4 regions of the Streptomyces sp. NPDC059875 genome follow, and region 2 is predicted to be linked to each of the others. Evidence: riboswitches for the same ligand, from Rfam matches in the RefSeq annotation. Region 2 holds a riboswitch; each other region holds the start of a gene.
The links. A riboswitch is a leader RNA that binds a small molecule or an ion and turns the genes downstream of it on or off. The one in region 2 is predicted to bind cyclic di-AMP.

Region 1 (3,243 bases), on a different contig from region 2:
CGGCCCGGGCGAGCGCACCCTCCACACCCCGCCTCGGCGGATGGTCCGGTGCGCTGCTGATCAATGGCTGGCCGGCCAGCTCCGCGATCGGCAGCCGGCCCGAACCTCCCGCCAGGACATGGCCCGGGGCCGTGACCAGGACCAACTCCTCGACCAGCAGGGGTTCGAGCACGACCCCCGGCGGCAGCGGGGCGGGCTCCGCGGGCTCGTAGGTGTGGGTGAGCGCCAGATCGACCTCGCCCTCGGCCACGGCGACCACCCCGCCGGGCGGCTCGTACTCGGCGACCGTCAGCTCCACGTCCGGATGGGCCCGGCGGAACGCGCTCAGGACCGGTGGCAGCAGATGGATGCCCACGGTCGTGAAGGTGCCGACCCGGAGCTGCCCGCCGGAGAGCCCGCTGAGCTGCGCCAGTTCATGACGCGCCCGCTCCATCTCGTCCAGGACCCGGCGGGCCCGGGCGGCGAGCAGCTCACCCGCGGGCGTCAGCCGTGCGCCGCGGTGATGCCGGACGAGCAGCGCGGCACCCGCCTCCCGTTCGAGTTTGGCGAGCTGCTGCGAGAGCGCGGGCGGGGTGTAGCCGAGCCGGGCGGCGGCCCGGGTGATCGAGCCGTCCTCGGCGACCGCCACCAGTGCCGCGAGCCGCACGAGATCCTGCATTAAGGATTCCTTTGGGCAGACCCAGAAGATTGCATCTACACACTAAAGGCTCGAGGCGGGCACGCTGGGGTCATGGACGGACAGCTGATCGCCTTCATCGGGGTCGCGGCGGGCATGGTGGCCATGCCGGGCGCGGACTTCACGGTCGTCGTACGGAGCGCGCTCGCCTCGCGGCGGGCCGGGGTGGCCAGCGCCGTCGGCGTGGCGGGCGGGCTCCTGGTGCACACCGCCCTCGCGGTGGCGGGGCTCGCGGCCGTACTGATCGCCGTGCCGGTGCTCTACCGCGTCCTGCAGATCGCCGGCGGCGCGTACGTGCTGTACCTCGGCGTGCAGGCGCTGCGCGGCGCGCTGCGGACGACCGCCGGCACGCCCGTGGACACCGCGGGCGAGCGGGCCGTCGGGCGGGCCCTGCGCCAGGGATTCCTGGCCAATGTGCTCAACCCGAAGGCACCGGTGCTGTTTCTGAGTCTGCTGCCGCAGTTCGTGCCGGACGGCGTCGCGGTCGTGCCGCGCACGCTGCTCCTGGCGTCGATCGTGGTGCTGCTGGCCCTGCTGTGGTTCCCGCTGGTGGCGGTCCTGGTGGACCGGCTCGGTCACTGGCTGCGGCGTCCGCGGACGGCCAGGACCGTGCAGGGGGTGACGGGCGGCGCGCTCGCCGCCCTCGGGCTGACCCTGCTCTCGGCGCCCCTCGCGGGGAATTGAGGCCGCTGCGTGAGGGTGCGGCGGCGCCACCGCACCCCCCCGTGACGGCACTCGTCAGCTGGTCAGCTGCTCAGCTGCTCAGCTGCTCAGCAGGCCGGCCGGTCGGGCGGTCATCAGACCCGTCCGTAATAGACCTTGGACGACCAGATCTTGTCGAGCTTCACCCAGGAACCCGTCTTGGGCGAGTGCCAGATCTTGTTGTTCCCGGCGTAGATGCCCACGTGGTAGACCCTTCCACCCGAGTGGAAGAAGACCAGGTCCCCCTGCTTCCTGCTGGAGGCGGAGATGTGCCGGGTCTTGTTGTACTGCTGCTGCGCGGTACGTGGCAGCGACTTGCCCGCCTTCTTGTACGAGTAGAGCGTGAGCCCCGAGCAGTCGAACCGAGTGGGTCCGGACGCTCCGTACTTGTAGGGCGATCCCTTCTTCGAGGCCGCGATACCGAGCGCCTTGCCGGCGTACGTGGTCGCGGCCTGGGCCTCCGACGCGGCGCCCGGCGCCAGCATCGTGCCGCCGACGGCGGCGAGGGTGAGAGCCGAGACGGCTCCGGCCCGGGACAGCAGGGACGGGACATGAATCTGCGCAGTCATGCGCAACCCTTCGTCAGCCGCCTGTGAAGGATGACCTGTCGGGTTCGGACTGGCGAAGTTGCCCGGCCGCGGCTGCGGCTTCACCCCGAGGAACGGCCCCACTGGCCGGCCGTCCCGTACTGCTCGGGTCCTCCACTCCTGCCGATCCACTCCTGTCGACCAGACATCCGGGACAGCGGCAGGACTCGGCGTCCGCCCGGACCGCCCCGCCGCGGTGGCGGGGGCTTGTCGTCGTCAGGGATCTTGACCCGAACTTGGTCGAAAACCGAGTTGAAACGGCGATATGTGAGGCTCCTCACGACTGATCCATTCGGGTGGACAGACAGGTTTCGTGATCTTCGGAGGTTTGGCTGATGAGCTCCGTACCAGGGGTGGAACGCCCGATTCCGCCAGATGTGTACACCTGTTGCGCAACTCACCCCGCACATAAGTCGATTCGTCGACTACGCCGAACGGGGGAGGATTTCCGTGGCCGCGATGCCCCAAGTGGACCTCGACACGACACGCCGAACTGTCAACTCGCCGGTGGTTCGGGGACGGTGACCCGCTCCGTGCGGCGCCCCCCGTCCAACACCCGCAGCGCGCGGGCCAATGTCTCCGCGTGCACCTCGCTCTCGCCGCGTACATGCATCGCCGTCAGCGCGTCGCGCAGGGCGGTCGCCCGTCCCACCAGGGCCTGAGCCGCTCTGAGTGCCCCATAAGTATGCGATGTCCTGGATGGATTGATGCGACCGAGGAGGTCGACGACTTCGAGATAGGCGTCGACGAACTCGCCCTCGGCGCGTGTCAGGGCGGGCAGCGGCGGCAGCTCGGGCACCATCCCCGGCTCACCTCGCCCCGGCGCCACCGGACGCCCCGCGGTTCTGGATCACGTGATCCACCAGGCCGTACGCGGTGGCGCCCGGTGCGTCGAGCACGGTGATGCGGTCGATGTCGGCGTCGATCCGCTCGCGGCTCTGTCCGGTGTGGGTGACCAGCATCCCGGCCACCATCGCGCGCAGCCGGAGCAATTCCCGTGCCTGGATGTCGAGATCGCTGGGCTGCCCCTGCAACGGCTCGTCCATCGTGGGCTGCTGGAGCACGACCCGGGCGCCGGGCAGCGCGAGCCGTTTCCCGGGCGCGCCGGCCGCGAGCAGCACGGCGGCGGTCGAGGCCGCCTGACCGAGGCAGGTGGTCTCCACATCACAGGTGACGACCTGCATCGTGTCGTAGATCGCGGACATGGCGCTGAGCGAGCCGCCGGGGGAGTTGATGTAGAGCGAGATGTCCCGGTCCGGGTCGGCGTACTCCAGGTGC
Region 2 (3,243 bases):
AGTGCGCCTCGGCGGCAGCGGGGGCCACGGCTGGTCCGGGTCGGCGGGCACCTCCATGCCGAGGACCTGGGCTGCGCGCAGCGCGACCCGGGTGTGGCCCTCGGGCGAGAGGTGCAGTCGGTCGTCGTCCCAAGCCCGCCTGTCCTGCACCGACTTGAGCGACCACAGGTCCAGGACCGGGCAGTCGTAGCGGTCCGCGATGGCCCGCACATGAGCCGTGTACGTGGCGATCTTGCCGCGCAGATGGCGCAGCACGGGTACGTCGCGGGTGTCGAAGCCGGTCGTCACCATGACCGTGCCGACGGCAGAGGTCAGATCGGCGACGGCGCGCTCGAAACGCTCGGCGACGTCGTCCGGGTCGGTGCCCGGGCGGATGATGTCGTTGCCCCCCGCGCAGAAGCTCACCAGGTCGGGGGCGAGTTCCTTCGCCCTGGGGACCTGCTCCTCCACGATCTGGTCGAGGAGGCGGCCGCGTACGGCCAGGTTGGCGTAACGGAATGCGTCGTGCTCCGGCAGCTGGTCGGCGAGCAGGACCGCGAAGCGGTCCGCCCAGCCCACGTACTTCCCATCGGGCCCCGGGTCTCCGACACCCTCGGTGAAGCTGTCACCGATCGCCGCGTACGACCCGAATACGTCCATGTCTCTTGCTCTCGAATCGTCTGCCACGAGAGCTCATCTTTCCCTCACGGGTGTGACCTACGCGACCGTAAGGAGGGGTTGACGCCGGGTGAGATACGCCACCGGTCAAGATTCCGCCAAGCCGGAATACGACGGAACCCGAAGGGGCCCGGCACACAGGTGCCGGGCCCCTTCGGGTGCTGGGTGTACGTCAGATGGAGACGCCGTGCGAGCGCAGGTAGGCCAGCGGGTCGACGTCCGAGCCGTAGCTCGGTCCGGTGCGGATCTCGAAGTGCAGGTGCGGACCGGTGGAGTTGCCGGTCGAGCCGGAGAGACCGATCTCCTGGCCGCCCGCGACGGTCTGCCCGGCGGAGACGCCCAGGGAGGAGAGGTGGGCGTACTGCGAGAACGTGCCGTCGGCGTGCTGGATGACGACCTCGTTGCCGTACGAGCCGCTGTTGCCCGCGGAGTAGACGGTGCCCGCGCCGACGGCCTTGACCGAGGTACCCGAGGAGGCGATGAAGTCGACACCGGTGTGGTAGCCGGAGGACCACATCGCGCCGGACGCGCGGTACGGGGTGGAGACGCCACCGCTGACCGGGGCGACCCAACCGGAGGACGAGGCCTGCGCGGGGGCGGACTGCGCGGGCTGGGAAGCCGGCGTGGACTCCGGAGTGCTGCGGTCGCTGCTGCGCGAGCTGCGCGACTCGGCGGAATCCGCGGAGGACTTCTCCGCCTTGGGCGCGGCCTTCGGAGCGGCCTTGGGGGCCTTGGCCTTGGGCGCTGCGGCCTTGGCCGTCGACTTGGCGCCGAGGGTGAGCTTCATGCCGGGGTGGATCAGCGAGGGGTTCTCGCCGACGACCTGGCGGTTGTCCTCGTAGAGCTTCTTCCAGCCGCCGGCCAGGTGGTGCTCAGCGGCGATCTTGGACAGGTAGTCGCCGGGGACGACGGAGTACGTCTTCACCTTCGCTGCGGGAGCGGCGGCCGGGGCGGTGGACGGAGCCGCGGCGACGGCGGCGACGGCCTGCTCGGGCGTCACGGTCGGGGCGCCCTTGTCGGCGGCGTGGGCTCCGGTCGCACCGAGGAGCGGCAGGGCGACGACGGCACCACCGGTGCCGGCGGCGACGAATCCGCGCGTGATCGGGTTGACCTTGGGACGGCGGTGCTTACCCTTCGCGGGCATGGCGAATTCCTCTCCGTCGCCTGCGAGGTGAGCTGTCGGGTTCGGACTGGAGATGTCCGGCCGCGTTCTCACGCGACTTCACCCCGAGCCGTCCGGATCGACCGGTTCGGCGTACTTACCTGGGTCCCCCGCTCCTGCCATACGTGGGTGGGTGCGGATTCCGGACGGTGGCAGGATTCGGCGGTCCGACCGGATTGACGGTGACGCTAGACGAGCGGGGTCGGCGCGAACAAGCCACCGTTTTCCGCACGCATTCCCGGGCTTGATATTCGCAACGAATTCCGGTCACCCTCCGTGGATGACGGAACCTCGATTTCCTTTTCCGGTACGGGGATTGCGCAAGACGATCAGGCACGGTCCGTCACCTTTATGACGCTGCTCACGCGCCGAAGCCCATCTCCCCTGCAACCAGGGCGCGTTATATCGAAGGGCTCAATTCGGACAGAACACCCATTCCCTGACCCGGGGGTGCACGAGAACGGCCGCACCCGGGATGATTGCCCCAGGAACCGATCTCGATCCGTCAACCCTCAGGAGCACTCGTGACGCAGCAGCTGCCGCAGGTCCCGTCGACCGAACCCGAGCTCACCGGGGTGCGCAACTTCCGGGACGTGGGCGGCCTGCCGACCGTGGACGGCGGATCGGTGCGGTTCGGACGCCTCTTCCGCAGCGGCCACCTCGCGCATGCCACCGAGGAGGACGCGGCCTTCCTGGCCACCCTCGAGCTGCACACGATCTTCGACTTCCGCAACCACGCGGACCGGAAGGTCGAGGGGCTGGACGTCGAACTTCCCGGCGTACGGAACGTGAACATACCGCTCAACGACCCGGCCGACGGCAAGGAATTCTGGAAGCTGGTCAGCACCGGTGAACTGGAGCAGCTCCGCGCCGCCCTCGGCGACGGCAAGGCGGCCGACCGAATGTCCGATTCGTACCGGAAGATGATTGTCGAGCGGACCGCGGAGCACAGCCGCATCCTGTACGCGATGGCCGAGGACAGCGTCCCCGCGCTGATGCACTGCGCGGCCGGAAAGGACCGGGCGGGGCTGGCCATCGCCATCTCGCTGCTCGCGGTGGGGGTCGAGCGCGAGGCGATCGAGGCCGACTACGTGAAGTCGAACGACCCGCACCGCCGGTACAAGGTACGCCGCAGCTCCACCTCCGCGGACGCCATGTCGCCCGAGGTGATGGAGCTGCTCAGCCCGCTCTTCGACGCGCGCCTGGAGTATCTGCGGGCCGCGTTCGAGACGATCGAGCAGACCTGGGGCACGGTCGAGAGCTACCTCTCGGACGGCCTGAAGCTCAGCCCGGAGACCCGGGCGCGGCTGCGCGAACGGCTCGTCGTCGAGGCGTGAGCACGCACCCGCCCGCTACTGGTTCTGCCCACCGAGCATGAACAGCAGATAGAGGAACCCGGCGAAGAGGTGCCCGGCCACCAGATA
Region 3 (3,243 bases), on a different contig from region 2:
CCCGGCCCAGGAGGGACCGGGGCCGGGGCGTGGAGTCGACGCGGATCGAGGGTCAGTACGCCCCGTTGACGTTGTCGATGGAGCCGTAGCGGTCCGCGGCGTAGTTGCAGGCCGCGGTGATGTTGGCGACCGGGTCGAACAGGTCCATCGACGTGCCGGGCACGTGGTAGGCCAGGAAGGTCGGCTCGATGACCTGCAGGAGACCCTTGGACGGGGTGCCCTTGACGGCGTTCGAGTCCCACAGGTTGATGGCCTGCGGGTTGCCGGAGGACTCGCGCATGATGTTGCGGTGGATGCCCTCGTACGTGCCCGGAATGCCGTACTTCGCCATGACGTCGAGGGACTCGCGGATCCAGCCGTCGAGGTCGTTGGTGTAGCTCTTGGCGGCCGCAGGGGCGGCCGCAGCGGGCGCGGCGGCGGAGGCCGCGGGGGCCTTCTTCGCGGGAGCCGCCTTGGCGGGAGTGGCGCTCCGCTGCTGCGAGCGGTCGGCCCGGTCGGTCTCCGTGCGCGCGGCGGACTTCGGCTTCTTCGGAGCGGTGGCGGATTTCCCGCGGAGCGTCAGTTCGAGGCCGGGGTGGATAAGTGACGGGTTGTCACCCACGGCGCTGCGATTCGCTCGGTACAGGGCCTGCCAGCCACCCTTCACACCCTGCTCGTGCGCGATCACCGAAAGGGAGTCGCCGCGAACGACCTTATAGGTCTTGGCGGCGGAATTCTGGGCGGCGGGAATTGATTCCACGATCTTCGCCGGGGCGCTGAAGACGGTCGTCTTGGCGGGGGCGGTCTCGGGGGTCGTGGCGGGCGCCGCGTGCGCGGTGGCCGTGGCGACCAGGGGCAGGGCCAGTGCCGCGCCACCCGTGCTGGCCAGGGCGATACCGCGGGTCAGGGGACGTCGCTTGGGGCGCCGGTGCTTACCGTGTGCGGGCATGTCGCATTCCTCTCCGGCGCCTGCGGGGTGAGCTGTCGGGTTCGGGCTGGAGATGCCCGGCCGCACACGTGCGACTTCACCCCGAGCCGTTCCGGATAATCCGTACCGGCGAATACGTGGGTCCCCCGCTCCTGCCTTCGGGTGAATGATCGGTATTTCCGGACGGTGGCAGGATTCGGCGATCCATCCGGGTCGAGGTGACCGTAGGCGAGAAATGTCGGCCGAAACAAGACGCCGCGTACCCGGGTAATTCACGACGGCCCTGTTCGCCCCGCCCTCCGCGCCGAACTTCCTTGAAGGACAAGGGAACGGAACGTGCCGGAAGATCGTCGCCACCCCCTGGTGATTCATCTCACCCGGAGTGCCAAATCGGTCATTACGGTAAATTCAGCTGAGTTGAGAAAAGGGATGCAAGGGCGAGTGATATCCCTTGCATCCCTTGTATCCCTTTTAGTGGGAACTGTGGCTGTACGTCAGCCCGTGATGCTCGCCGCGCCCGTCTCGATGTGGCCGGTGTAGCGGCGCGACCAGGTGCCGTCGACGTCGGCGAGGATCGTGAAGTCGTACCAGCCGTTGTGGTACGCGACGGCGTTGAAGAAGTCCTCACGCGAGGAGTTCGCGGCGACCGTGTACGTCCACGGCCCGTCCGTGCGGTAGGCGTTCGAGCGGATGGTGAAGGTCACCGGGGCGGCGGAGGTGTTGGTCATCTTGAAGTAGATCGCCGTCTTCCCGGTGCCCGGCTCGGTCGCGAACCGCGCCGCCACCTCGATCGACTTGCCCGCCTTCGAGGCGTCGCCGATGAAGCGCCGCAGGAAGCGGTTGGGGCCCATCATCGAGATGTCGTACTTGCCCGACCCGGACCCGAGCCCGATGTTGAAGTAGTCCGTGGATGTCGCGCCCGGGTCGACCGTGTACTGCCAGGCCGCCGTCTCCCGGTGCTGGTGCGGATGGATCGTGAAGTGCGCGGCACGCTTCGCCTGCGCGCCCTGGTTCGTCATCGAGAACCAGGCGAGGATCTTGCCCGCATCCCCGAACTCGAACCGGTCGAGGTTCCCGTTGACCTGGTAGGGCACGGCGCGCGCCGGGCGGGTGCCGGACTCCTGCGCGGGCAGGGCGTTGTCCTGCGGCACCGGATTGGGCAGCGGGGCGCAGTTGGACTGCCCGATGACCTTGGCGGTGGAGGGAAGGCCCGAGGGGACGCCGTACACCGGGCGCGCGAAGTCGAAGACGCCCGTCAGGTCGCCGGTGACCTTCCGCCGCCAGGCGCTGATGTTCGGGCAGGTGGCGGGGGTGCCGAGAGCTGCCGTCCAGGTCTCCATGAAGCGCAGGACGGAGGTGTGGTCGAAGACCTCCGAGCTGACCCAGCCGCCGCGCGTCCACGGCGACATGACGAGCATCGGGACGCGGAAGCCCAGCCCGATCGGCACGCCGTCGATGTACTCGCCGGGGGTGTCGGGCGGGGCGACCGGAGGCGGCACGTGGTCGAAGAACCCGTCGTTCTCGTCGTAGTTGAGGAACAGCACCGTCGAGTCGAAGACCTCGGGGTTCGCGGCCAGCGCGCGGTAGACGAGGTCGACGAAGTGCGCGCCGTCACCGGGCGGGGCGTAGGGGTGCTCGGAGAACGCCTCGCTCGCGACCACCCAGGAGACCTGCGGAAGCGTCCCGGCGACGACATCGGCGCGGATCGCGGCGGCGATGTCGTCCGGGGTGGAGCCGGTGACCTTGGGCACCGATCCCATCCCGCGGTCGTACAGCGGGTCGCCGGGGCGCGCGTCGGTGAACTTCTTGAAGTACGCGAGGCCGTTGTCGCCGTAGTTGTCCTGGGCGTTCTGGTAGACCTTCCAGCTCATGCCGGCGCGCTGGAGCGCCTCCGCGTACGTCTCCCAGGTGAGCCCGGACTCCTCGCCGCCGTCCTTGCTGGACGCGTCGATCTTCCCGCTCCACAGGAAGGTGCGGTTGGGGCCGGTGGCGCTGAGCGCCGAGCAGAAGTACGCGTCGCATGTCGTGTAGGCGTCGGCGAGGGCGTAGTGGAAGGGGATGTCGCCGCGGTCGAGATAGCCGAGCGTGCGGGTGTTGCCGACCCCGGTCACCCAGTTGTCCATGCGGCCCTTGTTCCACGCGGCGTGCTGCGAGGTCCAGCTGTGCGGAAGGTCGCCGTTGCACTGCGCCAGGGTCTCGCCGTCGACGCCGCCGGCGGGCGGGGTGGAGCTGAGCTTCCACGGGTACTGACGGCCACCCCAGTTGGGCTGGTTGAACGTGCCCCAGCCGCCGGGGATGTTGCCGGCGGCCCGGTCGCCGAAGCCGCGGACACCGCG
Region 4 (3,243 bases), on a different contig from region 2:
GGACGACTTCCGGGACTGGGCCGGAATGATGATCCGGCACGGTGGAGGCCCGCGCGGCGGGGTGGCGCGCTCGGTCAAGAAGATGCGCGGCTATCTCGCGGAGCTGATCCACCGCAAGCGGCTCGACCCCGGCGACGACCTGATCTCGGGGCTGATCAAGGCCTCCGACCACGGCGAGCACCTCACCGAGAACGAGGCCGCCGCGATGGCCTTCATCCTCCTCTTCGCCGGCTTCGAGACCACGGTCAACCTCGTGGGCAACGGGGTGTACGCCCTGCTGCGCAACCCCGATCAGCGCGAGCGGCTCCAGGCCTCGCTCGCGGCGGGGGACCGGGGTCTCCTGGAGACCGGGGTCGAGGAGCTGCTGCGCTACGACGGGCCGGTGGAGCTGGCGACCTGGCGGTACGCCATGGAGCCGCTGACCATCGGCGGACAGGAGATCCCGGCGGGCGACCCGGTCCTGGTCGTGCTGGCCGCCGCCGACCGTGACCCGGCGCGCTTCGACGAACCGGACACGCTCGATCTGTCCCGGCGGGACAACCAGCACCTGGGGTACGGGCACGGCATCCACTACTGCATCGGCGCCCCGCTCGCCCGGCTGGAGGGCCAGATCGCGCTCGCGACGCTGCTGACTCGCCTGCCGGACCTGCGACTTGCCGCCGATCCGGCCGATCTGCGGTGGCGCGGCGGGCTCATCATGCGTGGATTGCGCACGCTTCCGGTGGAGTTCGCCCCAGTTGTCAGCTGACGGTCCGTCAAGACTGTGACTTTTACGTGATCTCCGCTGCATCGACTTGTAACAGACGTTCGAATGCCGCTACGTTCACCGTCACCTCAGCAGTCACGCGAAAGGCAGCTCCGCATGCGCTCCGGGAACGGTCGACACCGCAGACCCCGCCAGGCCCCCGCCATCGTCGTCGCCGCAGGCGTGACGGGATCGGCCCTCGCGCTGCCGCTGCTCGCCGCGGGCTCCGCCTCCGCCGCCGACGCCCCCACCTGGGACCGGGTCGCCGAGTGCGAGTCGGGCGGCCTGTGGAGCGCCCACTTCGGCAACGGGCTCTACGGTGGCCTCCAGTTCACCCAGGAGACCTGGGAGACGTACGGCGGTCTGTCGTACGCGAGCAGTGCCGACCTCGCCAGCCGCGCGCAGCAGATCGCGGTGGCCGAAAAGGCGCTCGCCGCGGGGTCCACGCAGTGGGCCACCTGTGCCCCGATCGCGGGGCTGGCGAACGACGGCGCCGCGCCCGGTGTCGACCCGGGCCCTGCGGTCACGCCGGCGGAGCCCACGGGTCCCGTCGCGGAGTCGAACCGGACCGCCGGCCTCCCGCTCACCCCCGAAGCCGCCACGCCCGACGCCGCCACCCCTGAGTCGCCCGTCACCCCCGGGGCCACCCCGCCTTCGACCCCGACCCCGGGCACCACCCCCGAGACGCTCGTCACGCCCTCCGCGCCGGTGACGACGCCGGGCACCGGCAAGCACCGGGGCGACGCAGCTCCGGAGGAGACGCTCAATCCGGACAAGAATGGCGAAAAGGGTCGACACGCCTCGCCGACTGACGCACCGACACAGGACGCCACCCCTGGTACGGATGTGACGAATCCGGACAGTGCGGATGTAACGGATGTCGAGGGCGCCGAGGATGCCGAGAGCGGCAAGGGTGCCGAGGCCGGCAAGGACGTTACGGACACCAAGGGCACTTCGGGCGAATACACCGTCAAGCCGGGCGACAACCTCACCGACATTGCTCGGGAGAACGAACTCCCGGGCGGCTGGGGCGCCCTCTACGACGCCAACCGCTCGACGGTGGGCGCCGACCCGGACCTCATCCTCCCTGGCCAGAGCCTCGATCTGACGATCGGTCTCCCCGTGAAGTAGGGGTAGTTCGGGGTCGTATGTCCGGTTCTGTGCAAGTGAGACATGGGTCTCTTTGTCTCAACTGGCGTGTCGCGTCCGCAAACTTTGCTTCCGTCACCTCTCACCTGCGTAAACACCCTTCGTCCCGAAGCGAGTAGGGCCGATTTTTCCCCAATGGACGTCTTTGAACTTCGGAGAGGTCTGTGTCTACGGTCGTCACCGCTCGCCACCGCGGGCCCCGTCGACCGAAACGCCGAATCCTGCCGTCGGCCGATGGGAACAGTCGTCGCGTCGAGCGCCGAAGGCAGGAGCGGGGGACCCAAGGTAAGTGCCGCCCCCGGCCGTTGAGACAGACGGCCGACGGAGCGGCTTGGGGTGAAGCCGCGCGCTAGGTCGCGCGGCCGGGCAACTCACATGGCCCGAACCCGACAGCTCACCTCGCAGGCGTCGGTGAGGAGAAGTCCCATGCTGTTTTCCGCCAAGGGCAAACACCGTCGTCCCTCCAAGGCCACCCGCGCCGTCGCCCTCGCCGGTGTCGCCGGTGTCGCCGTCGCCGCCCCGCTGATGACCGCCGGGTCCGCCTCGGCCGCCACCGCCTCCGAGTGGGACGCCGTCGCCCAGTGCGAGTCCGGCGGCAACTGGTCCATCAACACCGGCAACGGCTACTACGGCGGCCTGCAGTTCTCCGCCTCCACCTGGGCCGCCTACGGTGGCACCGCGTACGCCGCCACCGCCGACCAGGCCTCGAAGTCGCAGCAGATCGCCGTCGCCGAGAAGGTCCTGGCCGGCCAGGGCAAGGGCGCCTGGCCGAGCTGTGGCGTGGGCCTCTCCAGCGCCGCCTACACCGGTGGTGCCGCCGAGAGCGCGCCGGCCCAGCCGGCCGCCCCGAAGCAGCAGGAGCGTCAGGCCGAGCAGCCGACGACCCGCAGCGAGCAGCGGACCGCGCCGAAGGCCGACGCGAAGAAGACCGTCACCACCCCGACCGGCAAGAAGGTCAAGAAGGGTGACGGCGAGTACAAGGTCGTCGCCGGTGACACCCTGAGCAAGATCGCCGCCGCCCACGACGTCAAGGGCGGCTGGGAGAAGCTCTTCGAGCTCAACAAGGACGTCGTCGAGGACGCCGACCTGATCTACCCGGGCCAGCAGCTTCACCTGAAGTGAGCCCGGCGGTTCGCGTGAGTCCGGCGGCTCACGCGGCCCCTCCGACCCTCCCGCGGTGACCACCCCGGTCCGACGTGCTCTTCCCCCGTGCGCGTCGGGCCGGGGTTTCCGCGTTACCGAAGGGTAGCTTCGGGGTCGTTCGTCCCCTGATGCATGCCCTTGGGTCCTTTTTCGTCCCAGGGGGCGGGCGCCCGGCTGGCTGGAGCCCCAGAGCCGGTTAGGCTCTT

Region 1: another riboswitch for cyclic di-AMP. It lies ahead of ACFV9D_RS04360 (C40 family peptidase); the one in region 2 lies ahead of ACFV9D_RS01790 (peptidoglycan DD-metalloendopeptidase family protein).
Region 3: another riboswitch for cyclic di-AMP. It lies ahead of ACFV9D_RS33620 (transglycosylase SLT domain-containing protein); the one in region 2 lies ahead of ACFV9D_RS01790 (peptidoglycan DD-metalloendopeptidase family protein).
Region 4: another riboswitch for cyclic di-AMP. It lies ahead of ACFV9D_RS07060 (transglycosylase family protein); the one in region 2 lies ahead of ACFV9D_RS01790 (peptidoglycan DD-metalloendopeptidase family protein).

What each region holds. Positions count from the first base shown of each region.
Region 1 is NZ_JBHWJZ010000003.1:79,151-82,393, forward strand. Features, by position in the region: gene ACFV9D_RS04350 (LysR family transcriptional regulator) at 1-658, opposite strand, end outside; gene ACFV9D_RS04355 (LysE family translocator) at 731-1,360, shown strand; gene ACFV9D_RS04360 (C40 family peptidase) at 1,474-1,947, opposite strand; cyclic di-AMP (ydaO/yuaA leader) riboswitch at 1,951-2,148, opposite strand; gene ACFV9D_RS04365 (hypothetical protein) at 2,462-2,767, opposite strand; gene ACFV9D_RS04370 (ATP-dependent Clp protease proteolytic subunit) at 2,775-3,243, opposite strand, start outside.
Region 2 is NZ_JBHWJZ010000001.1:446,957-450,199, forward strand. Features, by position in the region: gene ACFV9D_RS01785 (SGNH/GDSL hydrolase family protein) at 1-666, opposite strand, end outside; gene ACFV9D_RS01790 (peptidoglycan DD-metalloendopeptidase family protein) at 830-1,801, opposite strand; cyclic di-AMP (ydaO/yuaA leader) riboswitch at 1,806-1,994, opposite strand; gene ACFV9D_RS01795 (tyrosine-protein phosphatase) at 2,344-3,156, shown strand; gene ACFV9D_RS01800 (DUF6126 family protein) at 3,172-3,243, opposite strand, start outside.
Region 3 is NZ_JBHWJZ010000041.1:8,766-12,008, forward strand. Features, by position in the region: gene ACFV9D_RS33620 (transglycosylase SLT domain-containing protein) at 53-928, opposite strand; cyclic di-AMP (ydaO/yuaA leader) riboswitch at 933-1,119, opposite strand; gene ACFV9D_RS33625 (phosphocholine-specific phospholipase C) at 1,402-3,243, opposite strand, start outside.
Region 4 is NZ_JBHWJZ010000004.1:256,217-259,459, forward strand. Features, by position in the region: gene ACFV9D_RS07050 (cytochrome P450) at 1-748, shown strand, start outside; gene ACFV9D_RS07055 (transglycosylase family protein) at 863-1,876, shown strand; cyclic di-AMP (ydaO/yuaA leader) riboswitch at 2,142-2,317, shown strand; gene ACFV9D_RS07060 (transglycosylase family protein) at 2,321-3,016, shown strand.